2 regions of the Bacillus sp. CIS52 genome follow, and region 2 is predicted to be linked to the other one. Evidence: riboswitches for the same ligand, from Rfam matches in the RefSeq annotation. Region 2 holds a riboswitch; the other holds the start of a gene.
The links. Region 2 has a riboswitch for S-adenosylmethionine ahead of mtnK (S-methyl-5-thioribose kinase). Riboswitches for the same ligand answer to the same signal wherever they lie in the genome.

Region 1: linked by a shared signal. The riboswitch ahead of ACH32G_RS14445 (2-hydroxyacid dehydrogenase) and the one ahead of mtnK (S-methyl-5-thioribose kinase) in region 2 are both predicted to bind S-adenosylmethionine.

The regions. Positions count from the first base shown of each region.
Region 1 covers NZ_JBIUFR010000003.1:291,717-299,492, reverse strand. Annotated here, with positions in the region: gene ACH32G_RS14460 (hypothetical protein) at 1-181, shown strand, start outside; gene ACH32G_RS14455 (RbtT/DalT/CsbX family MFS transporter) at 212-1,459, opposite strand; gene ACH32G_RS14450 (FGGY-family carbohydrate kinase) at 1,496-2,971, opposite strand; gene ACH32G_RS14445 (2-hydroxyacid dehydrogenase) at 2,990-3,991, opposite strand; SAM riboswitch class I at 4,113-4,205, opposite strand; gene ACH32G_RS14440 (molybdopterin oxidoreductase family protein) at 4,353-6,407, shown strand; partial or broken gene ACH32G_RS14435 (hypothetical protein) at 6,491-6,774, shown strand; gene ACH32G_RS14430 (hypothetical protein) at 6,820-7,044, opposite strand; gene ACH32G_RS14425 (MarR family winged helix-turn-helix transcriptional regulator) at 7,219-7,776, shown strand, end outside.
Region 2 covers NZ_JBIUFR010000001.1:613,114-620,889, reverse strand. Annotated here, with positions in the region: gene ACH32G_RS02560 (PAS domain S-box protein) at 198-2,417, shown strand; gene ACH32G_RS02555 (methylated-DNA--[protein]-cysteine S-methyltransferase) at 2,414-2,911, shown strand; gene mtnA (S-methyl-5-thioribose-1-phosphate isomerase) at 3,153-4,214, opposite strand; gene mtnK (S-methyl-5-thioribose kinase) at 4,221-5,405, opposite strand; SAM riboswitch class I at 5,515-5,669, opposite strand; gene ACH32G_RS02540 (carbon-nitrogen family hydrolase) at 5,762-6,541, opposite strand; gene ACH32G_RS02535 (aminotransferase class I/II-fold pyridoxal phosphate-dependent enzyme) at 6,634-7,776, shown strand, end outside.

The sequences.
Region 1 (7,776 bases), on a different contig from region 2:
AGCAGCAGAATCCGCCTGCCGCATGCTGAAGAAGAACGGGAGGATGAATCATGCGGTCATTTTGGAAGGCTTCCCGCATCCGTCCGGCGCAAACGGACATCGTTTCAAACAATTTCACGAAAACAAACAATCGTTACGTGAACAAATTCAGCGCTTTGCCGAGTTTCTTCAGAAGCTGTAAAAAACGCCCCGAGCCTTCGGGGCGTTTCTGTTAAGAAGCATATTCAGGCAATGATTTATCGTGTTTTGCCGTTTTTTCTTCAGGTATTTTGATTTGATTTGTCAGGATTGCACTTGCGAAATAGAGCGCCGCGAAAATCCATACTACGCCTTGTGCGCCGACAAGCCCGATAAACGCCCAGGCAAGCGCGGGGCCGACAAATGCCGACAGGCCCGCGGCCAGATTTAACACAGACATGGCAGCACCTTTATCGCTGCCGGCCGCCGTCGGCACGATAGCTCCGATCGGAACGAATCCGGCCAGAAGCCCTCCCCAAATAAAGCCGACAATGCTGACGAAAAGCAAGTTCCCATGTGATACAACAGGAGCATAATATAATAAAAGGGTAAAAATGCCGCAGCCCGCTCCTCCGAACCACATGACAGTCTTTTTCCAGCCGAACGCATCGCCGACTGCACCGAAGATTAAGTTAAAGACGATATTGCCGAGAAAGATCGTGCCCCAAATCTGCAGCCATACATTTGTAGAAATGCCGTGCTGCGCCATATGCATTGGGAGAAATACCGGAAATCCGTATGTTCCGATACTGTTGATGATCCGAACAATCCCCCCTGAAAGCACACGCGGATTTTCAGCAAGGATGGTGATTCCTTTCATTAATTCCTGCACCTTTTCCTGTTTACTTGCTTTTTTCTTTTCAAAGCGGTCCCTATTTAAAATCAAAGCAAAAAACGCGCCGAGGCATACCCAGAAAATTGAACTCCACAGCGTATTCAAATAGCCGAAAGATTTGATGGCCCAGCTAGAATACCAGGCTCCGAATACAAACATCCCGCAGCAATATGCAATCCAGAACCAGCCGACCGCCGTACTGAGCTTGTTTTTCGGCGACCGGTAAATCACCCATGTCAAAAAAGAATAGGCAAACAGCGGATAGCCCAGCCCTTTAATAAAATACGTGACATACATTACCGGCAAATTAAGATTTTCAAATCCGTATGCGATAAACGCGGCTGTTCCGATAACGTAAAATAACAGCCCCATAAACATCGTCCGCTTTGCGCCGAAGGCTTCGAGGCAGACGCCTGAAAACCAAGACGCTATTGCGAGAGAAATACCGTAAACCGTAAACAAGGATGCTGATTGCTGTACCGTCAAGCCGTTTTCAACTAAAAACGGGCTGAGCCAGCCTTGTTCAAGGCCGTCCCCCATCATAAACAGCACGACCCCTAAAAATCCCCAGGCAAGCTGTTTCGGAATTCCTATTTTATTAAGCATTTTTGTTCCTCCTCAGCAATCTTTCATGTTGTCATCTCATCCCCAAGTCAGGCTTTCACCGCTGGGCTGAAAATGCGCAAATAATTTTTGCGTATGTTTCCATTCTTCATATAGGAAGAGATCCGTCTGATCCGATTCGGGTTCAATTAGCTTTGTGCGGTTCGAAAGTTCTTCTTTCACACCGAGAGCTTCGTTGCAGATCATCGCCGCCCCCATTACGGATGCCTGGCTGAAGCCTTCTCTCTTATAAATCTTCTTTTGCAGAAGGTTAGCAAGAAACTGTGTCAACGCAGCACTTTGGAAACCCCCGCCGCACACCTTCACATTTTGGGAAAAGGAAGTCACTTCTGTTAACGCCTCATAGTTCCATTTGATTGAAAAAGCGATTTCCATCAGAGCGGCTTTGACAAAATGCGCTCGGCTTAAACTTTGGGACAGCGGGGCATCAAAAATAAATCCGCCTTTTGCGAGTGCGTTTTTCTCAGGCGATAAATAGGAGCCTAACGCAGAAACACAAGCTTGATCATGTTTCGGCAGACTGGCGATTTCCCGTTCCATGACGCCGTAGGATTCATTCGGATAAAAAATGGATTTTAATTTTTGATAATTGAGTCCTGTTACACCCGGATTAGTTTCAAGAAGCCATTGACCTTCTTCTGTATGGCAATTCAGCCATGCATTCTCTAAACTTTCGGTTCCGGGCTCCGCTGTTATCTTTGTAATCGGCGTCGTCGTACCGGATACGATGACGATATCTCCCGGCTTTGCATCTGCACTTTTAATGGCAAGCTGTGTGTCTCCTCCGCCTGCAATCACAGGCACTCTTTCAGAAAGACCGAGAACAGCCGCTTTTTTAAACGTTAACATTCCGACAACCGTCCCAGATCGGACGAGTGAAGGAAGAATGGCAGAAGGCACCCCGAAGATGCTGCATAATTTCTCTGACCACGCCTTTTTCCTTACGTCAAACAGCAGTGTTTCAGCGGCCTGTGACGGTTCATAGCTTAAAATTCCGCTCAGCTCAAATGTCACCCAGTCACTGATGCTTGTGATGTACTTCACTTCTTTCCATAATGACGGCTGTCTTTTTTTTAACCCGACAAGTTTCATGGCGGAAAATAAAGCGCTCGGAAGGCGTCCGGCGCGCTGATGCACTTCTTCTTTTAACTCGATCTCTCCCTCCCATTCGCGCCCTCTATTATCAATGTTGGGCAGACCGAGAAACGCCTTTTTATCTTTATTAATCAGAACAATTCCCTGCCTCTGGCTTGTTGAGGTGATTCCGATTAATGTAATATGAGGGCTTTTAGCAATAGCCTTTTTTGCCATAGCGCTGATTTGCGCCCATAATCTTTCCGGCGAGAAATAACGGCCGTCCGGATAAAGCGGATCCGTCACATATTCAATGTCTTCCCTTTCCAGTGCGGTCACGTCGCCGCTGGCAGTCACAACCGCGACTCGCGCATTCCCTGTCCCGATGTCAAATACAAGGTAGCCTTTTTGTTCAGCCATTACAGCCTCCTCCTTTTTCTATCCTTCCATCTCAAGTTCTCTTTTGTTATAAAGTTCACGTATTGAGCAGAGCTGATCTTTTTTCCATTTGAAAAGCGCCTCATTTAAAATCCTCACATGATGATCCTCCACCTCAAATGTTGCGCCCGCTAAATGGGGAGTCGCAAACACATTCGGCAGTGAGATCAATTCATAATCAGAAGATTCAGGCGGTTCGTGATAAAACACGTCAAGGATCGCTCCTTTAATCCGCCGTTCTTTCAGCACCCGCAGCAGCTCTTTTCCGTCTGTAACCGCCGCTCTTGATGTATTGACAAAAACAGCTTCTTGCTTCATCAATTGAAAGTGCCGGGCGCCGATTAGGCCGATGGTTTCTTCGGTGCGCGGCAAATGAACGGAGACAATATCACTTTCGGAAAATACCCGTTCAATCGTCGTTTTTTCATACTCCCGGTTCTCATGATTGACAAAGGGGTCATAGTACAGCACCTTGCAGTCAAAAGCCGACAACAGCCGGGCGATTCTCTGTCCTACAGCTCCGAAACCGATAAGGCCGACTGTTTTCCCCGTCAGCTCATTTCCCCTGAATTTGATGTAAGCCTGCAAATAATCACCATTCCACTTCCCGTCCTTCAGCCACCGATGGGAAGAATACGTGTGGCGCAAAAATGAAATGACATTTCCGATAAACATTTCAGCAACAGCCTGGGCATTGCGGGCCGGTGTATAGAAGACAGGAATTTTTCTTTTAGTCGCCGCCGCGATATCCACATTAGACGGCATCCCTCTGCAGACGCCGATAAAAGCGGAATCAGGCAATATATCAATCACTCGCTCAGATACCTCATCAAGTTCGGTAATAAGCCCCGACGCGTTTGTCTCTTGAATCATCCGGATTAATTCATCTTCCCGATAGGCCCTGCCGTGCTTCTTCCACGGCAGGTGTACAGTCCGGCCGAACAGATCTGTCAGCTCCTTCAGCCCCTCGTCGTGATATGGTGCGGTAATTAAAACCGTCATGGTGCAAAACATCCTTTTCACATAAATTTTTTCACAAAAAAATCTCTTTCCCCGAAGAAGGAAAGAGATTCATATACCGTCTTTATCCGCTTGAAGCGCACAAATATGTATAGACCATTCTTTCCTATCTTTCAAGCATACGCTTGCTGGAATTGGCACAATAAATGTTGCCGAGGTTTCATAGGGCCAGTCCCTCCACCTCTCTTGATAGAAAATAAAATGATGAAATTGTCAGGCTTTTAAAAAGAATAAACTCATCATAGATAAGTCTTTCCGTGATGTCAACACTTTTTTTCTGAATTGACGATCTATTTCGAAATGTTATAATGCTTACAATATAAAAAAAGAGGAGAAATGGGCTATGAATTCTGCTGCAAAACAGCCAAACGGCGTCTTTAAGTCGGTGTGCTCACTGGACTGTCCCGATCAATGCGGCTTACTTGTGACAAAAAAAGACGGAAAAATCGTTAACATTCAGGGAGACCCGGATCACCCGGTCACCTCAGGGAATATTTGCAACAAAGTCCGGCACATGGCTGAGCGCATTTATGATGAAAAACGTTTAACCGTCCCGTTAAAACGGATCGGCGAAAAAGGTGAAGCCGTGTTTGCGCCTATTTCATGGGACGAAGCAATCAATACGATCAGTGCGCGCTGGAAAGAGCTTATTGCCGAAGAAGGAGCGGAAAGCATTCTCCCGTACAGCTTTTACGGCAATATGGGAAAACTGGCGGCAGAGGGAATGGACCGCCGTTTTTTCCACCGACTCGGGGCGAGCCAGCTCGAACGGACGATCTGCAGCAAAGCCGGATCGGAGGGCTACAACTATACAATGGGAGAAGGCGCAGGTACTGACCCGGAAGAGACCATACATGCAAAGCTCTTTATTTTCTGGGGAATCAATGCCGTCAGCACGAATATGCATCAGGTCATGATTGCTCAAAAAGCCCGGAAAAAAGGAGCTAAAATTGTCGTTATCGATGTACATAAGAACCAAACAGGCCGGCTTGCCGATTGGTTTATTCCCATTCGCCCCGGCACAGATGCCGCACTCGCTCTCGGTATCATGCATGTTTTATTTGCCGAGAACCTTCACGATGAAGCATTTCTCACAGAATACACCGAAGGCAGTGAAGAATTAAAAGCGCATGTCAAACAGTATGATCCTGAAACGGTTTCTGTTATAACAGGCGTTAAAGCAGACGATATCAGACGCCTTGCGAGAATGTACGGCGAAACCTCCCCTTCCCTTATCAGGATCGGAAACGGCATTCAGCACCATGACAATGGCGGAATGATCGTCCGCACCGTCGCCTGCCTTCCGGCTGTGACAGGACAGTGGCTCCGCACCGGGGGAGGCGCAATCAAGCACAACAGCGCGATATTAAACTATAACAGACAAGCGCTCCAGCGGCCTGATCTGCTTTATGGCAGGAAGCCAAGATCATTTAATATGAACAGACTCGGAAGCGTTCTTTTAGAAACAACACCGCCCGTACGCTCCTTGTTTATTTACGGAACCAATCCCGCGGTAGTTGCCCCGGAAGCGAATAAAGTCAGAAAAGGTCTGCAGCGGGAAGATTTATTTACAGTCGTTCACGATCTGTTTTTAACAGAAACCGCCAAATATGCGGATATCGTGCTCCCTGCTTCATCCGCCTTTGAAAACACGGATTTTTACACGTCTTACTGGCATCATTTTATTCAGCTGCAAAAACCGGTAATCGAACCATATGGGGACAGCAAATCGAATACGGAAGTGTTCCGTTTGCTTGCCGGGGCGATGGGCTTTACCGAGCAGGAGCTTCAGAATTCCGATGAAGAATTAATCAGACAGGCGCTGGACTTTCCCGCCAATCCGTATATCGAGGATATTGATTATGATTCGCTTTCATCCTATTCTTTCATGAGAGCTAATCGGAAAAAACCGCTTTTTCCTGGCAAGCTCAAGACACCGAGCGGAAAAATTGAATTATATTCTGAAAAGATGAAACAGGACGGTTATCCGGCGCTGCCGACACACATCCCTCTTGAGAGCGATGATGATTTCCCGCTGTTATTTGTCCCGGGACCGAATCATAACTTTTTAAATTCGACATTTTCGAATAATGAAAAACACGTAAAACTGGAAAAAGCGCCAAAGCTTTTTATTCATACAAAAGATGCTGAGCGCCGGAACATCGAAGACGGGGAAACCGTGAGAATATGGAACAACCGCGGCGAATGTGAATTGACAGCTTCAGTCGGCGAACAAGTGCTTCCCGGCGTTGCAGTCAGCCAAGGTCTTTGGGCAGACGCGGATGATAAAAAACAGCTGGTCAATTCACTCACTCCCGATCGGCTTGCAGATATGGGCGGAGGCGCTGTTTTCTTCTCCGGAAAGGTACAGGTGGAAAAGATCGGAAAGCAAAAATAAGCTCCCCCGGTCTTACTGAAAGTGAATCCTTTCGGCGGATTTGACCGTATAAAACATAATGACTTTTATTGGAGGTTTGCTGTATGGATATTATTACCGGCATTGGCACCGCTTTAGCCGGATATTTCATAGGAGACGGATTAAAAAACTTTAAATCACCTGATCCTCATGAACACACTGACCAAATTCTCATCAAAGAAAAAGATCTTCACTTCTACATTGGCTATTATTTAGGAGTGACTAAGGAAGAAGCAAAACAAATCGTGCCTGACACTTCCGATATTCCGCATATCACCAGAAACGGAAAGCGGTATGTCAGAAAACTGCATTACGAGAATGGCTGACTTCCATGCTGGAAAAAGAATAACAGCTGCCGTGAATAGCGGGAAGAGAGTTCTCCTCTTCCCGTTCATTAAGATTTGCCGCCCTGCCTCTCTTCAACCCCAAACATACGACAGATATCGTTCTTACTTAACGAAACATCCCCTTCTTTGGATTTCAAATAAAACCCTTTCGTATATAACCGTATGACTTCCTCATATGCAAGCTCATGACGAAGGAGCGCCATTAAACGCCCGTCTTTTTCATCCTGTTTATTGAACCATTCATACTGTTCTGACCAGTTCACTTTCTGCATGCCAAACACCTTCTCGCATTTATTATATTTATTTCACCTTTTGAAAACACTCCGACTGCCTGTGACATTTGTAAAACAGCCGTACCCCCCTTTTAGTCACCATGTTGACTTATTTCCCATTTCAATGTATATTGTAATTGTCAACATGGTGACAATTTAGATTGGAGATCACTTATGGATATTAATTTATTAATGAAAGAACTGCATTTTATGCAACAAAGTTACGCATCACTGTTTTCGGTCGTCAATAAGGTACAAACTCGCGGAGACGAATACTTAGAAATGTTGACTTCCCGACAGCACATGACTCTTATCGCTATTGCCCATTTACCGACGGAAGATACCACACTTATGAATATCGCTAAAAAGCTGGGCACAACAAAACAAACCGCTAACAAGCTAATTTCAAGCCTCGCGAAAAAAGGATATGTTCACACTGTGCCAAGCAAACTGGATAAACGTGCAATCAATATTGAGATTACCCCTGAAGGAAAAAAAGCGTTAGTTTCCTGTTCAGAAAAATCCACCTATTTTTTAGCGGATATGTTTCATGAGTTCACAACTGAAGAAGTTGAAACATTCTGGAGGCTATTGCAAAAACTTTATCGTTTTGATGGTGAGGAACAGGATGGTTTTGAAGAAAAAGCACATTTGAAAGTTGAAGACCAGGCTCAATTCATCTCAGATGGCTATGAAGAAAAAATCATGGCTGAATTTTCAAAACGACGATAC
Region 2 (7,776 bases):
TTTAAAATAAAAAACAAAAAATTGAAGGAGGAAAAAAGGGATTGTTAGGATGATGTAACGGGGAGGTAAGGATCGTAGAAAAAGACTCTAACTTGTCATATCATTGAAATTTTCTGAAATGTATAGGGCGAATGAAGGAAGATGAGGTATTTTGTAGAAATATTGAAGGATAGGTTTTTGAAGAAGGAGTGTACTGAATGGCTGAAACTCTGGATTTGCAGACAAAGGAGTCGCTGAAAGAGCAGCTGAAGCGGCTGAAGGAGGAAAATGACCGCCTGAAGAGTGATTTGAACCGGTATCATGTGATTATGAATAACACGCTTGATGCCATTTTTATATGCCATAAGGAAATGAAAATCGTCCAGGCGAACGAGGCCGCGGCCCGGATGATGCAGATTGAGGCAGAGAGCCTCATGAACCGCTCCGTTCTGGACTTTTTATATTCCGTGCCTCAGGAAGAACTGAATAAGGCCGTGAAAAAATTTTTGAAAAAGGGCTATCTGTGGAAAGAGGTGCCGATTAAGCTTGACAGCGGCGCGACGAAATACATTGAATTCCTCGCCAGAGACGGAATTGGGGAGGATTATTTTTTTGTGGTAATGAGGGATATCTCCTCTAAAAAAATCTTAGAGCGTGAATTCTCCATGAACGAGCAGCTGTTCAAAGATTTGTTTGACAGAGCTGTCGACGGCATCGTGCTGTTTGATAAGGACGGCGGTTTTATTGATGCGAACCTCTCTTTTTGCAAAAGCTTTGAGATCGGCCAGAATGAACTGTCCCATCTGTCGCTCCGCCATTTTACCGATGGAGAAAACAAAAAGCACCTGAAAGAAATCTGGGACACCCTCCGGAGAAAAGGAAACGCCAAAGGAGAACTGCCGGTCAAGCTTCGGTCGGGCGAGGAGAAGCTGTTTGAGTTTACGATTACGTCCAACTTAATCAGCGGGTTTTACATGTCTATTATGAGAGACATAACGGAGAAACGGTCGATGGAATTGAAACTTTTTAAAAGCGAAGAGCGCTTCCGCGAAATCTTTGAAAACGCCATGGACGCGATTGTCATTTGGTCTGATGACGGAAAAATCGCCAAAGCAAACGAGTCGGCGTGCCGCATTTTCGAGCTGCCGATGGATAAGCTGGTGGAGACGAATTTATGTACGTTTATCGTTGATCCGCAGAAAAAATACAAGCAGATTAAGAAGAAATATGAAAAATACGGGGAAATCCGGGAAGAGATGCTGTTTCAAATGGCAAACGGCCAATACAAAGAGCTTGAGTTCACATCAAAACGAACCATACTCGAAGGTCAGCATTTAACCATTTTAAGAAATGTCAGCGATCGTAAGCGGATGGAAAAAGAATTGCGGGAAAGCGAGCTGAAGTTCAGAAAAGTATTCAACGGCTCAATGGATGGAAAAGTCTTGTTTGACAACCAATTCCGCATAATTGACGCGAATCCTCTCGCAAGCCGTATACTCGGCATGCCCGATGATGAGCTGAGAGCGCATACCGTTCCGGATATTCTTTCTAAATTTGAAATTGAAAACGCGGGTGTACCCGCCAAAAAGATCGATTTGGAAGGAATGGATAATGAAATCCCCTTCCTGTTAAGCAGCAGTGACAGCCGCAAATTGGAATTTTCCTTCAAAAGGAATATCATTCAAAATATGAACCTGGCCATCTTTAAAGATGTCACCGAGGCCAAAGAGCTTGAGGAGAGGCTGCGGAAATCCGACACTCTTCACGTCGTAGGGGAGCTGGCGGCCGGCATCGCCCACGAAATCAGAAATCCGATGACTGCGCTGAAAGGGTTCATTCAGCTTCTGCAAGGAAGCATTGAAGGCGAATATTCCCTGTACTTTAACGTTATTACCTCAGAATTAAAACGCATCGAGTCTATCATAACCGAATTTTTAATTTTAGCGAAACCTCAGGCAATATTATATGAAGAAAAAGACGTGACGCAGATTATGAAAGACACGGCTGATCTTTTGAATGCCCAAGCCAATCTTGTCAATGTGCAGATCCATTTGAACCAGACCGGGAACATCCCGCCGATTTATTGTGAGCCGAATCAATTAAAACAGGTGTTTATCAATATTTTAAAAAACGCCATTGAAGTCATGCCGGGCGGCGGCAATATCTACGTGACCATCCAGCCTTCTGATAAAGACCACATTCTGATATCCCTTCAAGATGAAGGAACAGGCATTTCTGAAGACAAATTAAAACGTTTGGGCGAGCCATTCTACACGACAAAAGACAGGGGGACGGGCCTCGGTCTCATGGTCAGTTATAAAATCATCGAAGAGCATCAGGGCCGCATTCATGTGGAAAGTGAAGAAGGGAAGGGAACGGTTTTTCATTTGACGCTTCCGATCCGGCAGAATACCGAAGAAAGAAGGAGCGGCGAATGATCTGCTTTACAAGTGTGAAAGCACCGTTTGGAACGGTCAGTCTGACGGAGGAAGAGGGCTTTATTACCGGCCTGTTTCTCACCGGGGAAGATTTTGAGGAGTGGCGGAAAGATACGCCCGGCGTGAAATTTTGCGAAACCGATGTGCTGTCGGAGGCGAAACAGCAGCTGACATCATATTTTTCCGGAGAGAGAAAGCATTTCTCTCTGCCTCTGAAACAACAAGGCACACTCTTTCAGGAAAAGGTATGGAACGCGCTGACGATGATTCCTTACGGTGAATCACGAAGCTATGGCGATGTAGCTGAAGCTATCGGCAAGCCGAAAGCGGTGCGCGCCATCGGACAGGCCAATAAACGCAACCGGCTGCCGATTTTTGTCCCGTGCCATCGGGTAATCGGCAAAAACAGCGCCTTAACGGGATACGCAGGCACGAAGACGGATGTGAAAGCGGCGCTGCTGAACATCGAACAAATATCCTATAAAGAAAAATAAAGCATATGGCACGTTCCGTTTTTTCACGCCCGACATATCATTTTATTAAGTGAAAAAAGTTGGTCTGATGAAAAAGGAGGACGAAGCCTGATGAAAATGAGCCGTCCGCAAAAGATAGCCGGTTATGCAGAGCTGTTTTTTAAAATGCATCTGATTTCAGCCGCCCAAAAAGATGAAGTGCTGACATTATGCAGACAAAAAAACCGCTGACATTGCCTGAGGCAACATCATCAGCGGTTTTTCAGCTCAGCTGGCAGTCTGCGAATAATTGTTCAATTTCTTCCGTGTAAGAACCCGTCACAATTCCTTTCTCGGTGATAATGCCTGAAATCAGGCTGCCCGGTGTGATGTCAAAGGCCGGATTGAAGACCGGCACATCTTCGGGAGCGGTGCGTATGCCGGAGATTTGTCTGACCTCATCCGGATCTCTTTCTTCAATCGGAATCTGATCGCCGTTTTCAATCTGCAAGTCAAATGTCGAAAGCGGTGCGGCCACAAAAAACGGAATCTGAAAGGCGTTTGCCAAGATCGCGAGGCCGTACGTTCCGATTTTGTTGGCTGTATCTCCGTTTTTAGCAATTCTGTCAGCGCCGACAATGACTGCTGAAATATGTTTTTCCTTCATTGTATGGGCGGCCATGCTGTCAGTAATGAGCGTGACATCAATCCCGCCCTGCATCAGCTCCCACGCCGTCAGCCGCGATCCTTGGAGAACGGGCCTTGTTTCACATGCGTAAATATGAAGGCCGAGGTCTTTTTGTTTCGCTAAGTAAAAGGGAGCAAGCGCCGTACCGTACCGGCTTGTGGCAATTGAACCCGCATTGCAGATGGTCATGATCTGGTCGCCTTTTTTAAAAAGGTGCAGCGCATTTTGGCCGATCATCCGGCATGTTTCTTCATCTTCAACCTGAATTTGAATGGCTTCATGAACGAGCGTTGTCTTCGCTTCATTGATTGAGATTGCATTCCTGATGGAATCCGTCAGTCTGTCAAGCGCCCAAGCGAGATTGACGGCAGTCGGTCTTGAGCTGTTTAAATATGCTTTGACATCGGCCAGCTGACGGCGGAAATCAGAAAGATCGCGTGTTTCAAACGATTTGGCGGCAAGCGCGAGTCCGAACGCCGCAGTTATACCGATGGCCGGAGCGCCCCTTACTTTCAGTGTGACAATCGCGTCGAATACATCTTCCTTTGTTTCAAGATCCGCATACTCAGTGACATCAGGGAGCTTTTGCTGATTTAAAATGCGGATGTGTGTTTCTTTCCATTCCACGGAACGGGGGATGGCAAATTCATTTGTCATGCTGCATCATTCCTTTACACGGAGCTTAAATTGATCCAGAACCTCAGTGATATGCTTTAGTTCTTTTCTGTTTTCGATATAATAGGCGCCGATTTCAAGCGCCAGCTTCTTCCGTTCAATTCGTTTATCAAACGGAGTGATTTCATCCAAGTCAGCCACATGGGCGAGCCCGATCGTGCGCCGGATCAGTTCGCATCCCGCAAAACCGACTGCTTCCTCAAACGCGTTTTTCAGTGTATTTTCCAGCAGGTGTCTGCAGGAAGGCAGGCAGTCTTTCTCCCATGCTTCACTGAATGTTTTTACAAATGTGTCCCATACGGCGGCGGTGTGGTCATATAACGGCTGTCTGTCGTCACCGTCCCGGCTGAGGGCGTTTAACAGCAGATTTGCAATAAATTGGCCGATGTCAAAGCCGATCGGTCCGAAGAAAGCAAACTCGGGATCAATGACCTTTGTTTCATGTTCATCGGCGAAGATGCTTCCCGTATGCAGATCGCCGTGAACCAATGTTTCCGCGGAATTCAGAAAGACGGCTTTCAATTCATCAGCGCCTTCTTTCAGGCGGGAATTGTTCCAAATTTTTTCTGCGAATGGGCGCAGCTCCTCTTCAAAATCGTTTGTTTCATGGTCGAGAAACGGTTCTGTAAACACAAGCCTTTCTGTAATATTGCAAAGTTCGGGATTTGTAAACTGCTTTGCGAGCTGCTGTTTTACTTTCGCATCAAGCGCATAATCGGATGAGTAAAAGAGCGTTTTTCCCAGAAATTCACCGATATGAGCTGATAAATTCGGATAATGTTTTCCTTCAATCAGTCCTTTTCTTGAGATCTTCAGATGCGAAAGGTCTTCCATTACCGTGACCGCCATTTCAGTATCGGAATAGTAAACGGCCGGAACGAGATGGGGCACGTGTTCGCCCTGGCGGATGAGGGCGCTGCTTTCGATTCTCGCCCGGTCAATCGTAAGCGGCCAGCTTTCCCCGACGATTTTCGCGTAAGGAATCGCCTGTTTGATAATCAGTCCCTTTTTGTTTTCTTTATCGAAAACGTGAAAGACGTAATTTAAATTGCCGTCGCCGATTTCACGGCATGTGAGAGTGCTTTTGCTTTGAAATAAGCCGAGCTTCACAGCTAACGCTGCGGCGGAGCTTTCCGTTAATTGTTCATAAAGACTTGTTTTAGTTGCAGACATGGATTTACCCTCCAATTATGTAGTGGCAGTAAGAGATCGTGACGGAGAATACGCCCGAAAAAAAGCCTCCTTCTCTGAAAGAGAAGGAGGCCGAAACAGTGCAGTCCGCCTCTTATCTCTCAGATAACATCTGATGGAATTAGCACCGTGCCCTATGAGACAATCGTCTCGGCGCAAAATGTACGCGCCCCATTTCACAATGGAATTACGGTCGGTTGCTGTTGGGGTCAAAAGGCCAATCCCTCGCCCAACTCTCGATAAGAGAAAAATATATTGATTTGTATCACAATTCGGATTAATCAGTTGATGAAAATATTAGCAGGTGCCGAATATTCTTGTCAACGTTTTTTTGAAAATTAATATAAATCATGCCGCAAATCTTTGAAAACCGGGATGGTCTCGCGTACGGACGCGCTTTCTGAAACATCGATTTCCGCCCGGACTGCGCCTTCCGTCCGATCTCCTTCGGCTAAAATCCGGCCCCACGGGTCAATAATCAGGCTGTGGCCGGCAAATTCATTATCGGGATTTGACCCCGTGCAGTTAGAGGCTGCGACAAAACATTGGTTTTCAATGGCTCTGGCGACAAGCAGACTCCGCCAATGATCGAGGCGGGGCAGAGGCCATTCCGCAGAGATAAACAGGACATTCGCTCCTTGGGACGTATGCTTTCTGATCCATTCGGGGAACCGGATATCATAGCAGATCAGCCCGGCGCACTTGACACCGTCAAGCTCAAAGGAACCATCACTGTTTCCTGCTGTCAGATACAGATGTTCATCCATCAGCTGAAACAGATGGGCTTTCTGATAGCGCTTCACGATCTTTCCGCTGTTATCGGCGGTGTACATAGTGTTATAGACATTTTCGCCTTCTTTGACTGCAAAAGATCCGGCAACGAGGTGTACGTTGTATGCTTTGGCCGTTTTTTTAAGCCATTGTGCCGAAACTTCGCCGTTTTCATCCGCCAGCTGGTCAAGCCGTGTGAGATCATAGCCGGTCGTCCACAGCTCAGGAAGCACGATGACATCAGCATGGCGGCTTTCTTGCTCAATCAAAGATTCTGCTTTTTTGAAGTTTTCTGAAGGATTTCCGTATGAAATATCAAATTGCAAACAGGAAACGGTCCATTTCATTTTTTATACACCTCAAGTTTCTCTTTACTTTTTTTATTTAACCATATATGATGATGGACTATCATTTCAAGACATTTTTAGAAGGTGAAAATATGAACTTTGAAGTCTCAGATGTACTCAAACAGCTGCCGGAACAATTTTTTGCATCTTTGGTGCAAAAGGTCAATCAAAAGCTGAAAGAAGGCAAAGACATCATCAATTTAGGACAGGGGAATCCCGATCAGCCGACACCTCAGCATATCGTTGAAGAAATGAAGCGCGCCGTCGAAAAGCCGGAAAATCATAAATACTCATCATTCCGGGGCGCTTACAGCTTCAAAAAAGCTGCGGCTGAATTTTATGAAAGGGAGTACGGGGTGACGCTTGACCCGGAAACGGAAGTAGCCGTGCTGTTCGGAGGCAAGGCGGGGCTTGTTGAGCTTCCGCAATGTCTTTTGAACCCGGGAGATACCATTCTTGTGCCTGATCCCGGATATCCTGACTACTGGTCGGGGGTCGCCCTTGCGAAAGCGAAAATGGAAATGATGCCTCTGACGGAAGATAGAGGGTTTCTCCCCGATTACAGCGCAATTCCTGAAAAGGTGCAGAACGAGGCGAAGCTGCTGTATCTCAATTATCCGAATAATCCGACCGGTGCTGTGGCAACAGAGGCGTTTTTCGAGGAGACGGTCAGCTTTGCGGAACAAAACGGCATTTGTGTCGTTCATGATTTCGCATACGGGGCCGTCGGTTTTGACGGGCATAAACCGCTGAGCTTTTTGCAGACGGAAGGCGCAAAAGAAACGGGGATTGAAATCTATACTTTGTCCAAAACGTATAACATGGCGGGCTGGCGGGTCGGATTTGCCGTCGGAAACGCGTCTGTCATCGAAGCGATCAATCTTTATCAAGATCATATGTTTGTCAGTCTGTTTCCCGCGGCGCAGCAAGCGGCAGCCGCCGCTCTTTTGGCGGATCAGACGTGCGTCGCAGCGCAAAATGACAGATATGAGTCGAGACGCAATGCCTGGATTGCAGCCTGCCGTGATATCGGCTGGGATGTGAAGGCTCCGGCGGGTTCCTTTTTTGCATGGCTTCCGGTGCCGGACGGTTATACGTCGCAGTCGTTTTCAGATCTGCTTTTGGAAAAAGCGGATGTCTCGGTCGCAGCCGGAAACGGGTTCGGAAAATTCGGAGAAGGCTATATAAGAGTCGGTCTTCTGACAAGTGAAGAAAGACTTAAAGAAGCTGCGGAA